Regions from separate parts of the Pseudomonas sp. ATCC 13867 genome, predicted to be linked through region 4. Evidence: riboswitches for the same ligand, from Rfam matches in the RefSeq annotation. Region 4 holds a riboswitch; each other region holds the start of a gene.
What was found. Region 4 has a riboswitch for cobalamin ahead of H681_RS03715 (TonB-dependent receptor domain-containing protein). Riboswitches for the same ligand answer to the same signal wherever they lie in the genome.
Positions count from the first base shown of each region.

Region 1: it holds a riboswitch for cobalamin, as region 4 does, so the genes downstream of both, H681_RS06895 (TonB-dependent receptor plug domain-containing protein) here and H681_RS03715 (TonB-dependent receptor domain-containing protein) in region 4, are expected to answer to the same signal.
Region 2: it holds a riboswitch for cobalamin, as region 4 does, so the genes downstream of both, btuB (TonB-dependent vitamin B12 receptor) here and H681_RS03715 (TonB-dependent receptor domain-containing protein) in region 4, are expected to answer to the same signal.
Region 3: it holds a riboswitch for cobalamin, as region 4 does, so the genes downstream of both, H681_RS03100 (CbtB domain-containing protein) here and H681_RS03715 (TonB-dependent receptor domain-containing protein) in region 4, are expected to answer to the same signal.

Region 1 covers NC_020829.1:1,503,175-1,508,989, reverse strand. Annotated here, with positions in the region: gene H681_RS06900 ((2Fe-2S) ferredoxin domain-containing protein) at 1-109, opposite strand, end outside; gene H681_RS06895 (TonB-dependent receptor plug domain-containing protein) at 109-2,064, opposite strand; cobalamin riboswitch at 2,159-2,365, opposite strand; gene H681_RS06890 (VOC family protein) at 2,439-2,867, opposite strand; gene H681_RS06885 (cupin domain-containing protein) at 3,046-3,414, shown strand; gene H681_RS06880 (DUF3303 domain-containing protein) at 3,606-3,911, shown strand; gene H681_RS06875 (GlxA family transcriptional regulator) at 3,901-4,899, opposite strand; gene H681_RS06870 (cysteine hydrolase family protein) at 5,009-5,557, shown strand; gene H681_RS06865 (LemA family protein) at 5,749-5,815, shown strand, end outside.
Region 2 covers NC_020829.1:4,047,692-4,053,506, forward strand. Annotated here, with positions in the region: gene H681_RS18080 (cobyrinate a,c-diamide synthase) at 1-1,168, opposite strand, end outside; gene cobO (cob(I)yrinic acid a,c-diamide adenosyltransferase) at 1,197-1,808, opposite strand; gene btuB (TonB-dependent vitamin B12 receptor) at 1,823-3,667, opposite strand; cobalamin riboswitch at 3,780-4,004, opposite strand; gene H681_RS18095 (FUSC family protein) at 4,027-5,815, opposite strand, start outside.
Region 3 covers NC_020829.1:670,485-676,299, forward strand. Annotated here, with positions in the region: gene cobW (cobalamin biosynthesis protein CobW) at 113-1,180, opposite strand; cobalamin riboswitch at 1,416-1,610, opposite strand; cobalamin riboswitch at 1,682-1,900, shown strand; gene H681_RS03100 (CbtB domain-containing protein) at 2,002-2,190, shown strand; gene H681_RS03105 (CbtA family protein) at 2,284-2,994, shown strand; gene H681_RS03110 (cobalamin biosynthesis protein) at 3,077-3,493, shown strand; gene cobM (precorrin-4 C(11)-methyltransferase) at 3,490-4,245, shown strand; gene mapR (GntR family transcriptional regulator MpaR) at 4,543-5,815, opposite strand, start outside.
Region 4 covers NC_020829.1:790,974-796,788, forward strand. Annotated here, with positions in the region: gene tesB (acyl-CoA thioesterase II) at 1-626, shown strand, start outside; gene H681_RS03710 (HAD family hydrolase) at 623-1,219, shown strand; gene H681_RS03715 (TonB-dependent receptor domain-containing protein) at 1,576-3,432, opposite strand; cobalamin riboswitch at 3,527-3,731, opposite strand; gene dxs (1-deoxy-D-xylulose-5-phosphate synthase) at 3,760-5,670, opposite strand.

The DNA of each region.
Region 1 (5,815 bases), 710 kb from region 4:
CCTCACCGGTGTCGATGCATTCGACGCCGGCGAGGCGCGCCGATACCTCGCGCAGTAGGCGTTCGCCCTGGGCTCCGGCCAGCGGGCCGACCAGCAGGATGGCCTTCATCAGAAGCTGAAGGTGTAGCGCAGCTCGGCGGTGCGCGGCCGGCCGAGGTTGTCCACCTGGCGGATGCCGTTGCTGCTGCGGCCGGTGGCGTAGTCGCGGTCCAGCAGGTTCTCCAGCAGCAGGCTCAGGCGATGCGCGCGGGCGCCGTCGAGGTATCGGTAGGCATCGCCATCGAGCACGCTGTAGTGACCGTAGTCGTCGTCCTGGGCGCTGACGATGGAGCCGACGTAGCGCGCGGCAAGACCGGCCCCCCAGAGGTTGTCGTCATAGCCCAGGCGCAGGCGGGCAAAGAAGTGCGGGATGTTGTTCACCGTCACGCCGTCGTGGCTGTCCACGAGATTGCGCGTGGCGTCGGCGGAGAGCTGCCAGTGCCGGCCGAACTGCCACTGGCCGTTGGCTTCCACGCCACGCACGGTGATCTCGCCATTGCCGTTCACCCATTGATCGCCGACGAGGGTGATGAGGTCGGTGATCTCGCGACGGAACAGGGTGACGCTGCCGCTCCACGGCTGGTCGAACAGCTCGCCGGTGTAGTCCAGGCCCAGTTCGGCGTTGCGGCTGCGCTCGGGCTTGAGGTCGCGATTGCCGACTTCGTCGCCTGGTTCGTTGACGAACAGTTGCTCGGCGGTAGGCAACTTGAAGGCGGTGCCCAACTGGCCGCGCAGTTTGAGCTGCTGCGTGAGGTCGTAGAGCGAGGTCAGCATCCACACCGTGGCGCCCTCACCGCCCGAGATTTCCTCGCGGCGCACGCCCAGGCTCGGGTGCCAGTCGGGCAGCGCCTCGATGTTCGGTCGCAGCTGGGCGTAGAGCGCGTGGGATTCGGCCTTGTCGTTGTCGATGATCAGCACATCGTCCTGGCCCTTGTACCACTGGTTGTCGTTGCCGAAGACCAGCTCGTGGCCACCGCCGAAGCGTGCCTTGCCTTCGAGCTGCGCGCCCCAGTCGGTGAAGCCCCAGTAGTCGTTGTGATTGAGCACCTGGGTAGCGCCGCCCTGCAGGTTGTAGACGCGGTCGTAGCGGGTGTCCCAATCGTTGAGGTGGGTCTTGGCGAACCAGCTGAAATCGTCGCCGACACTCTGCTGGAAGGTCGCCGTGGCGATCTGCTGCACGCGGTTGTTGCTGGTGTGGTGGTTGGAGGTCGGCCGGGCGAAGTCCAGTTCGGCATCGGCGTACTGGTAGAACAGCTCCAGGCGCGAAGCGTCGCCGATGGCCTGGATGGCCTTGGCGCCGAACACGTTGACGTCGTACGAGCGACGCTTGTCGCTGACCGTACTGGTCATGTCCTGGTCGCGGTACGGCTGGTAGCCGTCGGAGCGGTTGTGGCTGACGTAGGCCATCAGGCCAAGGTCGCCCAGGCCGTTGTGCACGATCTTCTCGGCGCGGGCATCACCGCTGCGCCCCTTGAAGGTGTCCAGGCCGAGGTTCACCTCGCCGGATGCCTCGCGACTGCGCGCGCTGCGGGTGACGATGTTGATCACCCCGGACACCGCCTGGGTGCCGAACAGCAGGCCCTGGCCGCCCTTGAGCACTTCGATGCGCTCCACCGCGGTGGTCGGCAGGGTGTCGAGGTAGATGCCGCCGTAGAGGCGGTTGTTCAGGCGCACACCGTCCAGCAGGATCAGCGTGTCGTCGTTGCGTCCGCCGAGCAGCGAGTAGGTGCCGTAGTCGAACGGGCCGTTCTTCGGCGCGACGAACAGGCCGGGCACGTACATCTGCAGCACGCGGGTGATGTCGGCGCTGGGGCCGGCGCGTTCGATCTGCTGGCGGTCGATGACCTCCAGCTTGCTGCCGTAGCGGGCCATGTCCGCCACGGTGGTGGACTCCACCGAAGGCGCGTTGACGACTTCGTCGGCCAGGTTCAGCGGCGCTGCCGACAGGTGCGGGCCGAGGACGCAGAGGGAGAAAACGGGAGTCCAGCGCAGGGCACGCCGGTTCGGATAGATAGGAAGTTGCAAGGTGATCGCCTCGAAATCGGGATTTCGCAGGCGGCGCAGCGACACCCGGAACGAGCGCGCCCCGGGAACCGGCTCACGCCCGCCCACCGCGGGTTTGCCAAACAGGTTCCAGGCCGGTCTCCGGGCTTGCGAGGATCATGAAACATCCGCCTTCCCATGCCTGAGCACAGTGGCCTTGTGGATGCTCCGCTCGCTTACCGTTGCGGGGGCAGCGCCGGACTGATCGCACGAGGGCGACGCACCGGCTTCCCGTTTCACCCCACGCACGGCGGCGGGGGGCACCTGAAACGGGGCGAATCTGAACATTCGGGGAACGAAAGCGTCAAGCACGGGGGTTGAACAGGATGTTGCGGGAGCGGCGCAAAAGCGCAGGATCAGTGCCAGGGATCGTAGGTACCGAAACTCCAGATGTGCCCTTCCGGATCACGGCAGGTGAAACCCTGGCCGCCGTAGTCCTCGTCCTTGATGTCGATGACGATCTGCGCGCCACCGTCCACTACCGCGCGATACAGCGCCTCGGCATCCCTCACCACCACATAGATGCTCTGGGTGCAGCCGCCAATCTCGTCGGGCTGGCGCATCAGCCGGCCGTACTCGTTGTCGTGCAGCGACCCGAGCATCACCAGCCCACTGCCATCGGCCAGCGCCAACTGCGCGTGGGCGATGCCGCCGTGGTCATCGGCGACCACCAGCTGCCGCTGGAAACCGAAGGTGGCGCACAGCCAGTCGATGGCCTGCGGCGCATCGCGGTAGCGCAGGCAGGGAATGACGCTGGGGCGGGCGATGGGAGCGGGCGTGGGCATGGCGATCTCCGGCGAAAAAGGGCGCGAGGTTCTGAGCATAGTCGCCCGCTTTGCGCTGCTCAGCGCTGCCCGGCGACCAACCGCAACACGGGGAGCGACACCGAAGCGCAAGTTCCTGCAAGACCGCTCCAGGGACCAGCAGTAGTTTGGACAGAACGATCCCAAGGAGAAAACCACCGTGACCCAACGCCAACCGATCAACCTGCAGGACAAGCTCGGCCGCATCACTGAGACCTGGCAGCCGCGAGTGATCGCCGAGATGAACGACTACCAGTTCAAGGTGGTGAAGCTGCACGGCGATTTCGTCTGGCACAGCCACGCCGACACCGACGAGACCTTCATCGTGCTCGACGGCGAGCTGCGCATCGACTTCCGCGACGGCCCGCTGACCCTGCGAGCCGGCGAACTCTACGTGGTGCCTCGCGGCGTCGAGCACAAGCCCTATGCCGAACACGAGGTGCAGGTGATGCTGATCGAACCGCGCGGCGTGCTGAACACCGGCGACCAGGGCGGCGAACGCACGGCGGAGAATGATCGCTGGATCTGACCGTCGATCACCTGCCCTGGCGACCGCCGATCAGCGGCCGCTCCCGCTTCGCTGGCTGCTGCTATGCCTGTCGGAAGAACGCCGCTCCCAGCCGGAGACTGTCACGCCTGGGATACACAGGCGCGGCTCTGGCGGCGTCGCCGGTTCGGGTCCGCGTCCAGCGAAGCCCGGAGCCGGGCCGGAGGTGCGACATGCTTTATCTGGTGAACTGGACCATCCCCATCGAGAACCGCGACAGGATCATCCAGCGCTTCCTCAAGACCGGCGGCCAGCCGCCGCCCGGCGTGAAGCTGGTCGGTCGCTGGCACGCTATGGGCCACATGCTCGGCTTCGGCCTGGCGGAAGCCGAGAACCCCCTCGACGTGCAACGCTGGATGCTGCAGTGGACCGACCTGATGCACCTGCAGGTGCACCCGGCGATGACCGACGCGGAATATGCACCGCTGCTCGCGCAGATGCTGCAGCAGGCGGCGGACACCCCATCGGTCAGTCCCTGAGCGCGACCTCGCCCGGCTTGGCGCCGAAGCGCTTGCGGTAGTCGCTCGGCGCCATGCCGGTGATCTTGCGGAAGGTGCTGCGGAACGAGCCTGGATCGAGGTAGCCAACGGTGTAGGCGATGTGGTCCACCGTACCGTTGGTGAACTCCAGCAGCTCGCGCGCCTTGCCCACCCGCAGGTGCTGGCAGTACTCGGTAGGCTTGAGTCCGGTAGCGGAGCGGAAACGGCGCAGGAAGGTGCGCTCCTCCAGCCCTGCCTGGGCGGCCATGGCGGCGAGGCTGACGTCCACCGCGCCATTGCCCTGCAGCCAGTGCTGCACCTTGAGGATCGCGGCGTCGCCATGCCCCAGCAGCGGCGCGAAGTTGCTGCCGCACTGCTGGGCGCTGTCGCTGTGCTCCACCACCAGGAAGCGCGCGGTGCGGTTGGCGATGCTCGGGCCGAGCAGGCGGTCGACGATGCGCAGGCCGAGGTCCGACCAGGCCATCAGCCCGGCGGAGGTGATCAGGTCGCCATCATCGACGATCGGCTTGTGCGCCTCCAGGCGCACCCTGGGAAAACGCCGGGCGAAGGCCTCGGCCCCGCTCCAATGGGCGGTGGCGGAACGCCCATCGAGCAGGCCCGCCTCGGCCACCAGCAGCCCGCCGATGCACACCGAACCGACGATGGCGCCCTGCGCATGGCGCGCGGCCAGCCATTCGGTGAGATGGCGCAAGGGCTCAGCATCCGGCAGGCCGAACAGCGCCGGAGGGACGAGCACGGCGACCAGCCGGCTGTCCACGTCCGGGCGCGTGTCGAAGATACGCCGGGGCTCGCCGCCGTCCTCGCCGGACCAGTGGCTGACGCGCAGCGCCGGCAACTGCTGCGCGGCTTCTTCGCCAGCGATCCGCTCGGCCACCGCGAACAGGTCGGTCAACCCATGCAGCGCCGCCGCCTGCACACCGGGGTAGAGCAGCAACCCGATCTCGACGACGCTCCGTTGCACAACCATTGTCAGTTTTCCCCCGGTTATTGTCGTTCCGCCTGATCCCCCCGCGGCGCGCGGCGAACCATACTGGTTCCACTTCCTCACCCCTCAACGTTCAAGAAGGACTTCGGAAATGGCCAAGCAAGCGCTCATCCTAGTGGATATCCAGAACGACTACTTCCCTTCCGGCAAATGGCCGCTGGTCGGCATCGAGGCCGCCGCCGACCAGGCCGCCAGGGTGCTCGCCGCCTTCCGCGAGCGCGGTGATCTGGTGGTGCACGTGCGTCACGAATTCGAAAGCGCCGACGCGCCGTTCTTCGCCCCCGGCAGCGAGGGCGCCAAGATCCACGGCAAGGTAGCCAATCTGCCCGGCGAGCCGGTGGTGCTCAAGCATTTCGTCAACTCGTTCCGCGATACCGACCTGAAGGCCATCCTCGACCAGCACGGCATCGAGTCGCTGGTGGTCGTCGGGCACATGAGCCACATGTGCGTTGACGGCGCCACCCGCGCGGCCGCCGACTTCGGCTACCCGGTCACCGTGCTGCACGATGCCTGCGCCACCCTGGACCTGGAGTTCAACGGCGTGAAGGTGCCGGCCGCGCAGGTTCACGCGGCCTACATGGCAGCCCTGGCCTTTGCCTACGCCGAAGTGGTGTCCACCACCGAGTACCTGAATCGCTGAAAAGCACCGTAACGCTTATGTAGGAGCGAGCTTGCTCGCGAACCGCTTGACACCTTGGGTACCGGGCAGGTTCGCGAGCAAGCTCGCTCCTACAGTTGAGGACGGTCCTGCATATTGGGGAAAGGACGAGCACCGCTTTGCTGGCTTTCCGCTATGATCGACGCTCAATCGCCTGTCGATAAGGACATCCCATGAGCGTTTCGTCGATCGTCACCCTGGCCATCATCGCTGGCGTGATCTTCCTGCTGATCAGCGTGT
Region 2 (5,815 bases), 2.4 Mb from region 4:
GGGCCAGCGGTGGTTCCGGGCTGTCCAGCAGCGAATGGTGGAAGGTGTGGCCGCGCAGCGTGCCTTCGGGCAGCGCCACGGCCTGCAGCGCCAGTGCCGCCAGGCGCTTCTGCAGGCGTGCCTCGCCGGGCAGCAGGCCGAGCAGTTCGGCGCGTACGCCATCCACGTCGGCCAGCGCGTCGAGCAGATAGAGCATGCCCCCGCACTCGGCGAGGATCGGCTTTCCCGCGTCATGGTGAGCACGGATCGCCTGGGACATGGAGAGGTTTTCCGCCAGCGCGCGCAGGTGCAATTCCGGGTAGCCGCCGGGCAGGTAGAGGCTGTCCACCGCAGGCAGCGCCTTGTCGCACAATGGCGAGAAGAACACCAGCTCGGCCCCCAGTGCGCGCAGCAGATCGAGGTTCGCCTGGTAGAGGAAGGCGAAGGCGTTGTCCCGCGCCACGCCGATCCGCACGCCGTCGAGACGACCGAGCGCGGCGCGCGGCCCGGCTGCCGCGAAGCACACCGGCGCCGGCAGCTCGGTACTGGCGCTGGCGGCCAGGGCATCGGCGGCGGCGTCCAGGCGGGCGTCGAGGTCGGCCAGTTCGTCGGCCTGCACCAGGCCCAGGTGACGGCTGGGCAGTTCCACCTCGGTGTCGCGCGGCAGCGCGCCATACCAGCGGATCCATTCCGGCAGGCTGTCGCGCACCAGGTCGCGGTGGCGCTGGCTGCCGATGCGGTTGGCGAGCACGCCGGAGAATGGCAGGTCGCTCTGGTAGGTAGCCATGCCGACCGCCAGCGCGCCGAAGGTCTGGGCCATCGACTGGCCGTTGATCACCGCCATCACCGGCACGTCGAAGCGGCGGGCGAGATCGGCCGCCGAGGGCGAACCGTCGAACAGCCCCATCACGCCTTCGATCAGGATCAGGTCGGCCTCGCCGGCGGCTTCCCAAAGCAACCGCCGGCTCTCGTCCTCGCCGACCATCCACAGGTCCAACTGGTAGACCGGCGCGCCGCTGGCGCGGGCGAGGATCATCGGGTCGAGGAAATCCGGCCCGCACTTGAACACCCGCACCTGGCGTCCAAGGCGCGTGTGCAGGCGTGCCAAGGCGGCGGTCACGGTGGTCTTGCCCTGGCCGGAGGCCGGGGCGGCGATCAGGAGTGCGGGGCACTGACGGGAGTCGGACATCAGGTGCGTTCCGGCACGACGGCAGCCATCAGAACTCCACCCCTTTCTGCGCCTTGATCCCGGCCTTGAAGGCATGCTTCACCAGGCCCATCTCGGTCACGGTGTCGGCCGCCTCGACCATCGCCGGCAGCACGCCACGCCCGGTGGCGACCACATGCTGCATCGGTGGACGGGCGGCGATGTCGGCGAGCACGCTGTCCAGCGCCAGGTAACCGTGCTTGAGGGCGATGTTCACCTCGTCCAGCACCACCAGGCCGACCTGCGGATCGCCCAGCAACTGGCGGGCGACGTCCCAGGCCTCGCGGGCCTTGGCGATGTCGCGCTGGCGGTCCTGGGTCTCCCAGGTGAAGCCCTCGCCCATCACGTGGTAGCTGACCTCTTCGGGGAAACGCCGGAAGAAGGCCTCCTCGCCGGTGGTGGCGGCGCCCTTGATGAACTGCACCACGCCCACCTTCATGCCGTGGCCCAAGGCGCGGGCGACCATGCCGAAGGCCGAGCTGCTCTTGCCCTTGCCGTTGCCGCTGTGGACCAGGAACACACCACGCTCGCCCTGGGCCTGGGCGATCTTCTCGTCGACCACGGTTTTCTTGCGCTGCATGCGCGAACGGTGGCGTTCGTCCTTTTCCGGGGATTCGCTCATCGGTCTCTCTCCTCTCAAAGGGCCTGGTAGCGCACGCCGAAGAGTACGGCGCGGCCGGGCTGCTCATAGCCCAGGGTGGTCTGGTAATCGGCGTCGAACAGGTTGCTCAGGCGCGCCTGCAGACGCCACTCCGGGTTCAGTCGATACTCGCCGCGCAGGTCCAGGGTAGCGAAGCCGCCCAGGCGATTGCGGTTGGCCAGGTCATCGTAGCGGCGGCCTTCGGCGTGCAGGCTGGCGCCCAGGCTCAGCGCGTCGAGGCGCCGGTCGAGGTCCAGGTTGAACAACTGCCGGGCGCGGCGCGGCAGGTCGTTGCCACGGTTGCCGCTGGCGCGGCTTTCCGGGTCGAGCAGGCTGGCGTTGGCGTTCCACACCCAGTCCCGCCACTGGCTGCCCAGCTGCAGTTCGACACCGCGGATGCGCGCCTGGTCGATATTGTCCGGCGCACGCAATGCCGAGTCGTAGGCGATCAGGTCGTCGATCGCCGTGCGGTACAGGTTCACCGCCCAGTGGCCCCAGCCGTGGCGACCGTCCACGCCGAGTTCGACGCTGCGCGAGGTTTCCGCATCCAGGTCGGGGTTGCCGTAGCCAGGGTAATAGAGTTCGTTGAAGGTCGGCGCCTTGAACGCCGTACCGTAGCTGGCGAAGGCCCGTACGGCGTCGGTCAGCGCGTAGCCCCAGGCGAGGTTGCCGGTGTTGCGGCTGCCGAACTGCTGGTTGTCGTCGTGGCGCAGGCTCAGTTGCCAGTCATGCCGCCCCGCGCTGCCCAGGTACTGGGCGAAGGTGCCGCGGTTGTCGCGGGAGGTCAACGCATAGTCGGTGGAACTGCTTAGTTCATCCTGCTGCCAGTCGTAGCCCAGGGTCAGGGTGTGGCCGGGCGCGAGGTCCAGGTCGTTCTGCCAGGACGCGGTGTCGCGACGGCTGTCGAAGCGCGAGTAGAAGGCACCGTCCTGGTAGGCATCGGACTTGTCCTCGCTGCGCCCGGCGGACAGGCTCACCCGCCAGGGCTCCAGCGGCGCGAAGCGCGCGCGGCCGCCGATCACCCGCTGCACGCCATCGTTGTAGGCATCGAAGCCCTGGGTGCGGCGGCTGTTCACCGTGTCGAAGTCGTTGTGCGAATCGGTTTGCAGCAGGCTGCCGTCCAGCTCCAGGCCGTTGTCGAAACGGTAGCCGGCACGCAGCGAACCGGACAGGTTGCGGTAGCCGTCGCGGTCCGGCTCATGGCCGCTGGCACCGTTGGCCTTGGCGTCGATGCCAGCGGTATCCAGGCTCGATACGCCGAGGGCGAACCAGCCGCGACCGTTGCCGGCCGAGGCTCCGGCGCTGCCTTCGTAGGTGCTCTGGCTACCCGCCCCGGCGTAGACCCAGGGCTTGAAGCCCGGCTCCAGTGCCTGTCGGGTGAAGATCTGGATCACCCCGCCGATGGCCTCGGAACCGTACAGACTGGAACGCGGCCCGCGCACCACTTCGATGCGCTCGATCAGCGCCACCGGCAAGTCCTGCAAGGACGCACCGCCGGACGAAACCGAGCCGGCCTTGATGCCGTCGATCAGCACCAGCACATGGTCGGATTCGCTGCCGCGCAGGTAGAGGCTGGTGGCCTTGCCGGGGCCGCCGTTGCTGGCCAGGGAAATCCCCGGCAGCCGCCGCAGCAGGTCGGGCACCGATTGCGCCTGGCTGCGCTCGATGTCGGCGCGGTCCAGCACGCTGACCGAAGCGAGCGTCTGCTCGGCGCGGCGCTCGGTGCGCGTGGCGGTCACCAGTTGATCGTCGAGCACCAGCGGCGCTTCGTCCGCCGCCAGGCCGATGCAGGAGAAGCCGCCCAGCGCCAGGGCTGTCGGCCAATAGAGGAAATGCTTCACGTGAACTCACTCCGCCGCTCTCACCCGCGCGGCTCTGACCGAAAAAGGCAGGCGGAGGACGGTAGCGCCCCGGCGGTCGATCCGCCGGAACGCTCGACAGCGCCCACCGCGATGCCATGACATGCAGCAGGCCGGTCTCCGGGCTTGCGAGTGGGCCGTGACAGGCTCCTGAAACCGCGCCTTCCCATGCCGATGGCACAGTGGCGGAATGCGGTTCGATGCTCGCTTACCGTTGCGGGGGCAGCGCCGGACTGGTCGGACCGCGAGGTCGGACTTCACCGGCTTCCCTGTTTCACCCCCGACTTGCACCGGGGGCACCTGAAGCAGGCGCGCAGCTTAGTGGCTGTCGCCAGCCACGGTCAATTGCGGCGGCCTGTCGCTCCCAGGGTGACGAAGCGCACCGGTGCGTCGGCCGCAGCCTCCCGGCACCAGCGCAACCAGATCGAGCGCAATTGGCCGACGGCGGCCCGTGCCCGGCGGCGCTGGCCTTCCTCCAGCCAGCGATTGCCCTGCAACGCAGCCGACAGCGCCTCCTCGACTCCATCCAGCGCATGCTCCCGGTCGTTACGCGGCCCGCCGTCGAGCAGCAACTGCCGCAACCGCGCCAGATAAGAGTCCCGCGCGCGCCGCAGCGGCCCCCGCGCCGTGCCCAGGCTGTCGCGCAGGAACAGCAGTTCGTCCGCCAACGCCAGGCCGAACAGCCCTCCCCGCCATTGGGCGCGGCGTTCCCGCGGCAGGCCGTCCTGGTATTGCACCAGGCGCAGCAGGCGGTCGGCGCTGCGCCCGTCGAACCAGGCCTCCAGCCTGGGCAGCGGGCCACGAGTCAGCCGTGCCAGGTCGGCCAGCAGTGCGCCGAGCACTCGCCGGTAGTGGCGGCGCCCCGGCCGCAGCTCCACCAGGTTGAACACCAGCACCGCGAACCCCACGCCCAGCACCGTCGCCAACGCCGAATTGAGGAAGTGGTCGAGGTCGTAGACCATCTGGTTGCTCGGCCCCACGTTCTTCACGAAGAAGATGCAGAAGGCCGATGCCATTGCGGCGATGGCCGGCCGCGTCGTGCACAGCGCCGCGATGAACAGCGGTATGCCGAGTACGCTGTAGAGCGCCGTGAATCCTTCGCATCGCGGCAGGATCACCAGCACGGCAACCGCCGCCACGGGAATCGAGAGGAGGATGCCGCGCAGGAAGTTCAGGCCCGCGCCGGCTGGCTCGTCACGGCTGGCGAACAGGCTCAGCACCACACCGGTGATGGAAACCGCGCCCAGGCCGCTGGGCCAGGCACTGACCACCCAGAACCCCGCCACGCAGAGAAATGCCAGGGCGCTGCGCAGGCCGAACAGCAGCCCGCGCTCGACGTCCCGGTGCCAGACGATCAGCGCCGGCGCCTCGCGTGTCGCTTCACCGTAAAGCAGTACTTCCAGGCTGCGCCGGGATTGCCGGCCCCGATCCAGCACCGCCAGCAGAGATTCCAGGTAATCGCGCTCCTGTGCACCTACGACGTTCTCCAGCGCACCGAGCAGATGCTCCCGGCAGGCGGTGAAGTCGGGCTGTTGCGCATTCTCCAGGCACTTGCGCACCTGCTCGCGCCAGGGGCGCACGGCCAGCTCGACGGCGGCGTCGAGCAACCGTCCCTCCCGCGCAACCCGGCGCGCGGCGCGCAGCAGGCCGAGCAGGGCGGCATTGAGCCCACGCAACGCAGGCACTCGCCGACGCCCCGTCGGACCTTCGAACCACGCCTGCTCCTGCCGCCCATCCAGCTCCAGAATGCTGCCCAGGGTAGCGATCAGCGCCGCGTGTTCATCGGTGCCCAGCATTTCCGCGGACGCCGCCTTCAGCGTCGACGACCAGACCTTGCGCGCCTGCTCGAGCAACTGCTGCTCCGTGCTGCGCGGCCACAGCAGCACGCTGACCAGGGAAGCACAGGCAATGCCCAGGCCGATCTCCGAACAGCGGGCCACGGCCTGGTCGAAGACCATCAGCGGCGCGGCCGAGGCTGGCAGGGCAACGATCGCGGCGGTATAGCCGGCCAGCACGAAGCCGTAGGACGAGAAATTGCGCAGCATCGACGCCCCGGCGGTGCAGAACGCCAGCCATAGCGCCATCGCCAGCAGGAACGGCAAGGGCGCCTGCCCCAGCCAGGCGACCAGG
Region 3 (5,815 bases), 120 kb from region 4:
TTGCTCGGTGTAGGGCTTCATGTAGGAGCGAGGGGGCGCCTAGCTCTTGCTCGCGAACCAGACCCCGCTGCGAGGCCGTTCGCGAGCAAGCTCGCTCCTACGAAAAGCAGTGTTACGCCAGGGCGGTACGCAGCTCGTTGCTGATGGCGGCCTGGTCCAGTTCCTGGCCGATCACGACCAGGCGGGTGCTGCGGGTTTCGTCGCTGCGCCAGGCGCGGTCGAAGTGCTTGTCGAAGCGTTTGCCGACGCCCTGCACCAGCAGGCGCATGGGTTTGCCGGGGATGGCGACGAAGCCCTTGATGCGCAGCACGGCGTGGCGCTCGACCAGCGCGTTCAGCACATCGAGCAGGGCGCGCTCTTCCACTTCCGGCAGGTCGACGTGGAAGGAGTCGAACTCGTCGTGGTGGTGATCTTCATGGCCTTCGTGCTCTTCATTGGAGTGGACGTGATGAGTCGGGCGGCTGTCGATGTGCAGCTCGGCTTCGGCGTTCAGCCCCAGCAGCACCGAGAGCGGCAGCTGGCCGGAGTTGGCTTCGACGATCTTCACCGCCGGCGGCAACTCCTCGGCGACTTCGGCACGCACGCGGGCCAGCGCCTCGGCGTCGAGCAGGTCGGCCTTGTTCAGTACCACCAGGTCGGCGCTGGCCAGCTGGTCTTCGAAGAGTTCGTGCAGCGGCGATTCGTGGTCCAGGTTCGGGTCCTGCTTGCGCTGCTCGTCCACCTGCTCGGGGTGGGCGGCGAAGGTGCCGGCGGCCACTGCCGGGCTGTCGACCACGGTGATCACCGCGTCCACGGTGCAGGCGTTGCGGATTTCCGGCCACTGGAAGGCCTGCACCAGCGGCTTGGGCAGGGCCAGGCCCGAGGTCTCGATGAGGATCTGGTCGAGGTCGCCACGGCGCGCCACCAGTTCGCGCATCACCGGGAAGAACTCTTCCTGCACGGTGCAGCACAGGCAGCCGTTGGCCAGCTCGAAGACGCGGCCGACCGCCTCTTCTTCGCTGCAACCGATGGAGCACTGCTTGAGGATTTCGCCGTCGATGCCCAGCTCGCCGAATTCGTTGACGATCACCGCGATGCGGCGGCCCTCGGCATTGTCGAGCATGTGGCGCAGGAGGGTGGTTTTGCCGGCACCGAGGAAGCCGGTGACGATGGTGACGGGGAGTTTGGCCAGGGTTTTCATGCGCGCCTCGCAAGTGGACATTGGAGGGCGGATGAAGGGCGCGCGCGCGGGTTCGCCGCGCAACGAAGGTCGCCACCGGATCACCCCGCCCGGTTGTCTGTTGATAACGAACCGGTTCCGGATCTCGCGAGCTAGAGCCAGGCAAGGCGGAGGATCGTCGGGGACGCGGAGTTGACTGTAGTCAATGAGCAGTCCACGACGATCCGCCAACGCAGCATGGCCGACGCGCAGCAGATCGAAAACCAGTCACGAGGCAGGTCTCCTGGCTCACAGCCCTTGATCGTCCTTTCGCCTTCCCGCCGTAGTCGGCAGTGGCGTGTGAAAGAACAGGCTGTTCACAGTTGCGGGGGCAGCCGTGGCGCATCCGAAGATTTCCACGTTCCCTCTTAGCTCCGGCCAGTGCCGGAGAACCTCGAAGGGAGGAAGGCTACGCAGCGTGGCCGGGGCGGTCAATCGCCGGGGATCGGGCGACGCGCAGTTGACGCTGCGGGACTGCCGTGGTCAGCTAGCGCGGTTTCAGGTGTCTCGCGCCGACGCGCGCGAGGTGAAACGGGAAGCCGGTGCGTCCGCAAGGACCAGTCCGGCGCTGCCCCCGCAACGGTAAGCGCATCGAGGGTCGTCAGTAGCCACTGTGCCAAGGCATGGGAAGGCTGGCCCATCCGGCGAGAGTCTCTCGCTGGCGTCGCAAGCCCGGAGACCGGCCTGGAATCCTCACATTTTGGCAAACCCGCGGTGGGCGGGCGCAGGCCGTGGCGCGACCGATCCGGCGCGTTCGAATGCGTTCAACCTCTGCGTTCTCACTCTTTTCAGAGGGAACGTTCATGTCCAGCAGCATCCTGACGCAACAGGCGTCGAGTACTTCCATCCCCCTTTCCAAGCGCATCAGCCTGGCCGTTGGCGCCAGCCTGCTCGGTGCGCTGCTGGTGTATTTCGCCGGTTTCTCTCATCTGGAAGCAGTGCACAACGCTGCCCACGATACCCGCCATAGTGCGGGCTTCCCCTGCCACTGACGCACGCTGCCTGCGCGTAAGCGCAGCGTATTCGAGGCACTCGCGATCGCTGGTTCGCCGCGCTCGAGGTCTCGTTTCGTCCGGAGAACTGCAATGATCAAACGTATCGCCCAGACCGCCGGATTCGCCGGTCTGATCGCCGCGCTGGTGCTGACCGTGGTCCAGCTGCTGTGGGTATCCCCGCTGATCCTCAAGGCGGAAACCTATGAGAAATCCGAGCCGGCCGCCGCACTGGTCGAAGAACATGCCCATGAGCACGCCGACGGCGCAGTTGCGGGTCATCACCATGACGAGGAAGCCTGGGAGCCGGAAGATGGCTGGCAGCGCATCCTCTCCACCACCGGCGGCAATCTGGTGGTCGCGGTGGGTTTCGCGCTGATGCTCGCGGGCCTGTTCACCCTGCGTGAGCCGGGCAAGACCTCCGAAGGCCTGCTCTGGGGCCTGGCCGGTTTTGCCGTGTTCAACCTGGCGCCGTCCCTCGGCCTGCCGCCGGAAGTCCCCGGCACCGCCGCCGCGGATCTGAGCCTGCGGCAGACCTGGTGGATCGGCACTGCCGCCGCCACCGCCGCCGGTCTCGCGCTGCTGGTGTTCGGCCGCCACTGGGCGCTGCGCATCGTCGGCCTTGCGTTGCTGGTGGTGCCGCACGTGATCGGCGCGCCGCAGCCGGAAGTGCATTCCAGCCTCGCGCCGGAAAGCCTGGCTCACGAGTTCATCGTCGCCTCGCTGGTCACCAACGCGGTGTTCTGGGCGGCCCTGGGTCTGGTGGCCGCCTGGTTGTTCCGCCGTTTCGCCCCCTCGGCCTGATTCGCCGCTATGCTCGACCCCGCAGCCGGCCCAGCCGCCTGCGGGGTTTTCATTTACAGGTGTCACTTCCAGGAGAATGCCGATGACGCTGGTTGCCGGCCTCGGTTGCCGCCGGGGCTGCCCGCTCGATGAACTGCATGCCTTGCTACGGGATACGCTGGCCGAGGCCGGGCTCGACGAGTCCCATCTCACCGCCCTGGCCAGCGCCACGCTGAAAGCCGACGAAGAGGGGCTGACCGCCCTGGCTGCTGCCCTCGACTTGCCGCTGGCGCTGTTCACACCGCAACAATTGGCGGCCTGCGAGAGGAACCTGGGCGAGCCTTCTGAAACTGTGCGCGCGGCCACCGGCAGCGCGAGCGTGGCCGAAGCGGCGGCATTGCTGCAGGCCGAGGCGCAAGGTGGTGCGCCGGCACGCCTGCTGGTGGGCAAGCGCCGCAGCGAGCAAGCCACCTGCGCGCTGGCTTTCATCCCCGTCGAATCCGAGCGGGAGCAGCCATGACGGTCTATTTCATCGGTGCCGGTCCTGGCGATCCCGAGCTCATCACGGTCAAGGGCCAGCGGCTGATCCGCACCTGCCCGGTGATCCTTTACGCAGGTTCCCTGGTGCCGCCGGCCGTGCTGGAAGGGCACAGCGCCGAGCGCGTGGTGAATACCGCCGAACTGAACCTGGAGGAGATCGTCGAGCTGCTGACGCAGGCCCACGCGGAGGGCAAGGACGTCGCGCGGGTGCACTCCGGCGATCCCTCGCTGTACGGCGCCATCGGCGAGCAGATCCGTCACCTGCGCGAGCGCGGCATTCCCTACGAGATCATTCCCGGCGTCACTGCCACCTCGGCCTGCGCGGCGATCCTCGGTTGCGAGCTGACCCTGCCGGAGATATCCCAGACGTTGATCCTCACCCGCTACGCCAGCAGGACGCGTATGCCCGAGGGCGAGTCGCTGGCCGAGCTGGCGCAACACCAAGCGACCCTGGCCATTCACCTGGGCATCGGTCAACTGGCGAACATCGTCGCCGAACTGCTGCCGCACTACGGTGCGGATTGTCCCGTCGCGGTGATCCATCGCGCCAGTTGGCCGGATCAGGACCAGGTCACCGGCACCCTCGGCGATATCCTGCCCAAGGCGCAGGCCAAGGGTTTCCGCCGTACGGCTTTGATTCTGGTCGGGAAGGTGCTGGGGGCGGAGGGGTTTGCCGATTCGTCGCTGTACAGCACGGGGCATACGCATCTGTATCGCGGGGGCACCTTGTAGGAGCGAGCTTGCTCGCGAACGGAACTCACCCGATACACCGTACCGAAGCGGTTCGCGAGCAAGCTTGCTTCTACGAAAAGCTGTTCAGGCTCGCCACTTATCGGCGCGCGGCAGCATCCCGCGCCGCAGGTACCAGCGCACGCCCCAATGCACGCCGAGCGCGGCGCACACTGTGAGCAGGATCACCAGGCTTTCCGCATCCACGGCTACTTCCCTCGTCCGAACGCTTCCTGACAGGGTATGTCCGCGACAAACCGTCGCACAGATACAGATCGTTTCCGAATGTACGGATCAGTCCTACAGCGAGTGAATGATCCGCCCGAGGGTTTCCATCGCCTGCTCGCTGATGGCCGTCCACGGGTGGCCGTAGTTGAGTCGCAGGCAGTGGCCGAAGCGCCTGGTCGCCGAGAAGATCGGCCCCGGCGCCAGGCTGATGCCCTGAGCCAGGGCGAGCTGGAACAGCTTGAGCGCGTCGATGTGCTCGGGTAGCTCCAGCCACAGGAAGTAGCCGCCGCTGGGCCGGGTGACGCGGGTGGCGGCGGGGAAGTGGCGGGCCACGGCGGCGAGCATCGCGTGCTGCTGGCTTTCCAGCGCGTGGCGCAGCTTGCGCAGGTGGCGGTCGTAGCCGCCATGCTGCAGGTAGTCGGCGATGGCCGCCTGGGCCGGCACCGAGGCCGACAGGCTGGTCATCAGCTTGAGCCGCTCGATCTGCTCGGCGTAGCGCCCGCCGGAGACCCAGCCGACCCGGTAGCCCGGCGCCAGGCTCTTGGAGAAGGAGCTGCAGTGCATCACCAGCCCTTCGCTGTCGAAGGCCTTCACCGGCTTGGGCGCCTGGGCGGCGAAGTACAGTTCGGCGTAGACGTCGTCCTCGATCAGCGGCACCTGGTGCTTCGTCAGCAGCGCAGCGAGGGCGCGTTTCTTGTCCTCGGCCATGCTTGCGCCCAGCGGGTTCTGGAAGTTGCTCATGAACCAGCAGGCCTTGATCGGCAGGCGCGCCAGGCTATCGGCGAGCACATCCAGGTCGATGCCCTCGCGCGGGTGCACGGGGATTTCCACCGCCTTGAGTTTCAGGCGTTCGAGCACCTGCAGGCTGGCGTAGAAGGCCGGCGCCTCGATGGCCACCAGGTCGCCCGGCTGGGTGACCACCTGCAGGCACAGGTTCAGCGCTTCCAGCGCGCCGTTGGTGACCACCAGTTCCTCCACCGGCAGCGGCATGCCGCCGACCATGTAGCGCAGGGCGATCTGTCGGCGCAGCGAGTGGCTGCCGGGGGCCAGGTCGGACACTGTGGCGCGAGGGTCCATGTCGCGTACGGCGTGGGCCATGGAGCGCGCCAGGCGCGGCAGGGGGAACAGCTCCGGCGCCGGGAAGGCCGAGCCGAAGGGCACGGTGTCCGGATCCTTGATCGAGCTGAGCACCGAGAACACCAGTTCGCTGACGTCCACCTCGGTGGTCTGCGCGTCGTGGCGGGCGATTTCCGGCTCGGCCAGGGCGCGCTGTACGTGTTCGCGGACGAAGTAGCCCGAGCGCGCGCGGGCGACGATCAGCCCGCGATCCTCCAGCAGGTAATAG
Region 4 (5,815 bases):
GCGACGGCGGCACCTTCAGCACCCGGCGCGTCACCGCGATCCAGAAGGGCCAGCCGATCTTCGCCCTGAGCACCTCCTTCCAGACCGACGAGGAGGGCTTCCAGCACCAGATCCCGATGCCTGACGTGGTTGGCCCGGAGAACCTGCCCACGGATCTCGAGCTCAAGCAGCGCAGCGCCGAGCAGTTCCCCGAACTGATCCGCGACAAACTGCTGTATCCCAAACCCATCGAGATCCGCCCGGTCACCCAGAACGACCCCTACGAGGCGCAGGTCGGCGAGCCGATCAAGTACCTCTGGCTGCGCGCCGACGGCAAGCTGCCGGACATCCCGGCGCTGCACAAGTACATCCTCGCCTACGCCTCGGATTTCGGCTTCCTCACCACCTCGCTACTGCCTCACGGGCATTCGGTGTGGCAGAAGGACATGCAGGTTGCCACCATCGACCATTCTGTGTGGTTCCACCGCGACCTGCGCGCGGACGAGTGGCTGCTCTATGCGATGGACAGCCCCTGGGCCGGCAATGGCCGCGGCTTCGTGCGCGGCAGCATCTTCAACCGCGACGGCCAACTGGTCACGTCCACCACCCAGGAAGGCCTGATTCGTCATCGCGAGGATTGGTCGTGAAACTCGGCGACATCCGCCACTGGGTGTTCGACATGGACGGCACCCTGACCCTGGCGGTGCACGACTTCCCGGCGATCAAGCGGGCCTTGGGCATTCCCCAGGAACACGACATCCTCTCCCACCTCGCGGCATTGCCGGAGGACGAGGCGGCGGCCAAGCACGCCTGGCTGCTGGAGCATGAGCGCGAACTGGCGGTGGCCTCCACCGCGGCGCCCGGTGCGGTGGCGCTGGTGCGCGCGTTGCACGGGGCCGGCTACCGCCTGGGCATCCTCACCCGCAACGCCCATGAGCTGGCGCTGATCACCCTGGCCGCCATTGGGGTGGGCGATTGTTTCCACAGCGGCGACATCCTCGGCCGTGGCGAGGCCGATCCCAAGCCCAGCGCGGACGGCCTGCTGCGCCTGGCCGCGCGCTGGGACGTGGCGCCGCAGCGGATGCTGATGGTCGGCGACTACCGCTTCGACCTCGACTGCGCCCGCGCGGCGGGTGCGCACAGTGCGTTGGTCAACCTTCCGGAGAACCCCTGGCCCGAGCTGACCGACTGGCATGCGCAGGATTGCGCGCAGTTGGGGCGAATGGCGGGAGTGCTCTAGGCCCGCTGCTGGGCGGGTTCGCGAGCAAGCTCGCTCCTACAGGGTTCAGCACGCGCTGAGACATCGGAGCTACACCGGGCCGCTTTTTGTAGGAGCGAGCTTGCTCGCGAACCGACTTCCCACCATTCCACAGGCCCGGCGTAGGAGCGGACTTCGTCCGCGATTGGTGTCGGCCACGCAGGAGCATCGCGGATGAATCCACTCCTACGGAGGCTCTGTTCGATACCGGTGCGCCTCACCCCAGCCCTCTCCCAAGGGGAGAGGGCGCCGAATCTTGAGCCTGCCAGGACAGTCCCTCTCCCTCCGGAGCGGGTGCGTAGCCAGGGGCAGGGTGAGGGGCCGTCAGGCCGCTTCCCTTACAGCTCCGGCGTCCAGGTCACCGCCAGCAGCGCGGTGCGCCCCGGTTCGCGGTAGGGGCGGGCTTCGCCCATGAAGTCCATTGGACTGGTCGGGCGCAGGTAGTCGCCCAGGGTGTAGTCGCGGTCCAGGGCGTTATCCAGCTTCAGGTCGAAGCGAATCTCGTCGCTGGCCAGCCAGCTGGTGCGCAGGTCGAGCACGCCGTAGCCGGACAGCTCGCGGGTGTTGGCCGCGTCGTCGTAGCGCTGGCTGACCGCACGCCAGGTGCCGCCGAGGCCGATGGCGCCGAACTGGCGATCGAGGTCCAGGCTCAGGGTGCGGCGCGCGCGATACGGCAGGGTGTGGCCGGTGTCGCGGTCGCGCGGGTCGATCAGGCTCAGGCCGAGCGCGGCCTGCCAGCCCAGCACGTCGCGGGCGATGCTGGCTTCGAAGCCATTGATGCGCGCCTTGTTGATATTCTCCGGCTGATTGCTGGTGCTGTCCCAGGCGATCATGTCGTCGATCTCGGTGCGGTACAGCGAGGCTTCCAAGTGCGTGCCTTCGATGCCCCCACGCCATTGCAGCTCGTAGGTCTTCGAGGTCTCGGCCTTGAGGTCCGGGTTGCTCGCGCCGGGGTAGTAGAGGTCGCTGAAGGTCGGCGCGCGGAAGCCTTCGCCGTAACTGGCGATCCAGGTCTGGCTGTCGCCCACCGGTAGGCTGAAGGCGGCGTTCCAGCTGTTCTGGCTGCCGTAGGCCTGGTTGTTGTCGTGGCGGATACCCAGCTCGGTGCCGAAGCTGTCGCCCTTGAAGCTGTGCTGGGCGAAGAAGGCGCGGTTGCTGCGCTGGTCGTCGGCGAAGGCAGTGGTGCCGTCGACCTTGTCTTCGTACCAGTCGGTGCCCAGCGCCAGCTGGTTGGCGTCGTCCAGTTGCAGGCGGTTGATCCAGCTCGCCGAGTGGCGGGTGGTTTCCAGCGTGCCGTTGTTCCAGCTGTCGGCGGCGCCCACGGCCTTGTTGCGGTCGAAGCTGCGGCCCAGTTCCAGGCGGCTGTTCCACATCTTCGAGATCTGGCCGTCGAGGTAGGCGCTGTAGCTGCTGACGCGGAATTTGTCCTGCGGGCGGCCGGGCTCGAAGTTGTAGGCGTCGTCGTATTCGTTCTTGCCGCGCTGGTCGTTGAGGTTCAGGCCGGCCTTCCAGTCTTCGCTGAAGTGGTGGTCCAGGTTCAGGTGCACGGCCTTGTTGCGCTGGGCGTCGTGATCGTTGTCGGCGCCGACGTTGTCGCTGGTGCGATCCCAGCCCTGGCTCTCGTCGAGGCTGCCGCCGAGGTTGTAGCGGGTCTGCTCGTCGCCGCCGGACAGGCTCAGGCTGCGTTCGAAGGTGCCGTGGCTGCCGGCAGCCAGGCGCACTTCGGGGTGCAGGCCGGCTTCGCCGCGACGGGTGAAGATCTGGATGACCCCGCCGATGGCGTCGGCGCCGTACAGCGCGGAACGCGGGCCGCGGGTCACTTCGACGCGCTCGATGCTGTCGATGCTCAGGTAGTCCAGGCGGGCGATGCCGCTGCTGGCCGAAGCGACGCGCTGGCCGTCGACCAGTACCAGGGTCTGCGCAGTGCTGGTGCCGCGCACGGAGTACGAGACCACGCCGCCCGAGCTGCCCATCTGCACGCCGGGCACGCGGGCGAGCAGGGCGGGAACGCTGCGCACTTGTAGCCGCTCGATGTCGGCACGGGTGAATACGCTGTTGGCCGAAGTGGCTTCGGCGCGCGGCTGGGCCTGGCGTGCGGAGGTGATCACCTGGTCGGAGAGCGAGTAGATATCGCTGGCAGCGAAGGCCATGCCGGGCAGCAGGCTGGTGGCCAGGGCGAGTCGGGTCAGTTTCATGGAGCGTCCTCAAAAGCGGTCGGATGACTTTCGAGGAGGGCGTGGCAAGGGCGGACAGGGGCACCGCACTTGACGGTGATGCCCTCCGCAACACCTGTCGGATCGCGTCGAGGGCGGTCTCCGGGCTGCCGACGTCACATCGCCGCCTTCCCGCATTCAGCAGTGGCGGATGGCGATGCTGCGCTCCTTAAGGGGCGCGTCGGTTACCGTTGCGGGGGCAGCGCAGGTCTTTCACCTGCTTCCCGTTACCTCGAACGAAAACGGGCGCACCTTAGTCGGTGCGCCCGTCACTGGCAATACTCCAGGGGAGGGATGCGCCGATCGGCCTCAGCGCTTGCCGAGGGCCTCCAGGCGCGCCTTCACCGAGGCTTCGATGCCGGCGGCGTCTAGCCCGCACTCCGCGAGCATCTGCGCGGGCTTGGCGTGCTCGACGTAGTAGTCCGGCAGACCCAGGTGCAGGATCGGCTGCTGCAGGTTCTCGTGGGCGAGGAATTCGCTGACGGCGGCGCCGGCGCCGCCCATCACCGAGTTCTCCTCGACGGTCACCAGCAGCTCGTGGCTGGCGGCCAGCTGGCGCACCAGTTCCTCGTCCAGCGGCTTGACGAAGCGCATGTCGGCGACCGTGGCATCGAACTGCTCCGCCACTTTCAGCGCTTCGGCCAGTTGCACGCCGAACACCAGGAAGGCGACCTTGCCGGCCTTGCCTTCACGGCGAACCACGCCCTTGCCGATCTCGACCGGTGCCAGCGCCGCCTCGATGGGAGCGTTGGGGCCGGTGCCGCGCGGGTAGCGCACCGCCGCCGGGCCTTCGAAGTGATGGCCGGTGGTGAGCAGCTTGCGCAGTTCGTTCTCGTCGCTGGGGGTCATCACCAGCATGCCGGGGATGCAGCGCAGGTAGGAGAGGTCGAAGCTGCCGGCGTGGGTCGGGCCGTCTTCGCCCACCAGACCGGCGCGGTCGATGGCGAACAGCACGTCGAGGTTCTGCACCGCGACGTCGTGGATCAGCTGGTCGTAGCCGCGCTGCAGGAAGGTGGAGTAGATCGCCACCACGGGCTTTGCGCCGTCGCAGGCCATGCCGGCCGCGAGGGTCACGGCGTGCTGCTCGGCGATGGCGACATCGAAGTAGCGGTCCGGGAATTTGTCGGCGAAGGCGACCAGGTCCGAGCCTTCCTTCATCGCCGGGGTGATGCCGACCAGGCGCGGGTCCTGGGCGGCCATGTCGCACAGCCACTGGCCGAACACGCTGGAGTACTTCGGCCCGCCGGCCTTCTTCGGCACGGCATGGGCGGGAGCGCCTTCGGGTTCGAGCTTGGTGATGGCGTGGTAGCCGATCGGGTCGATCTCGGCCGGGCCGAAGCCCTTGCCCTTCTTGGTCACCACGTGGAGGAACTGCGGGCCCTTGAGGTCACGCATGTTGCGCAGGGTGGCGATCAGGGTCGGCAGGTCGTGGCCGTCGATGGGGCCGATGTAGTTCCAGCCCAGCTCCTCGAAGAGCGTGCCGGGGACCAGCATGCCCTTGGCGTATTCCTCGGTGCGGCGGGCGATCTCCCAGGCGCCGGGCAGGCGCGAGAGCACCTTCTTGCTGCCTTCGCGCATGCTGCTGTAGGTGCGGCTGGAGAGAATCTTGGCCAGGTAGTTGGACAGGCCGCCGACATTGTTGGAGATCGACATGTCGTTGTCGTTGAGGATCACCAGCATGTCGGCCTTGACCTCCGACGCGTGGTTGAGTGCCTCGAAGGCCATGCCGGCGGTCAGTGCGCCGTCGCCGATCACCGCCACCGACTTGCGGCCCGAGCCCTGCATGCGGGCGGCGATGGCCATCCCCAGCGCGGCGCTGATGGAGGTGCTGGAGTGACCGACGCCAAAGGTGTCGTACTCGCTCTCCGAGCGGCGCGGGAAGGCGGCCAGGCCGTCCTTCTGGCGCAGGCTGCCCATGCGCTCGCGGCGACCGGTGAGGATCTTGTGCGGGTAGGCCTGGTGGCCGACGTCCCACACCAGACGGTCGTCCGGGGTGTCGAAGACGTAGTGCAGGGCGACCGTCAGTTCGATGACGCCCAGGCCTGCGCCGAAGTGCCCGCCAGTCTGGCCGACGCTGTACAGCAGGTACTGGCGCAGTTCGTCAGCGAGGGTCAGCAGCTCCGCTTCGCCCAGGCGACGCAGCTCGACCGGCGTGCTGGCGCGGTCGAGCAGGGGCGTGGCAGGGCGCGCGCGGGGAATCTCGTGAAACGTCGTGGGCATCAGGCTGATCGTTATGAGAAGGCAAAGATGCGGAAGTTTACCCGAAGCTCCGGATTGGCCCAAGCAACGTGGGGCCAATCCTTCGGACGACCGGATGGTCGGATCGTGGCTACCCCGCTGTGCCGAAATCGTCGTCACGGTCGCC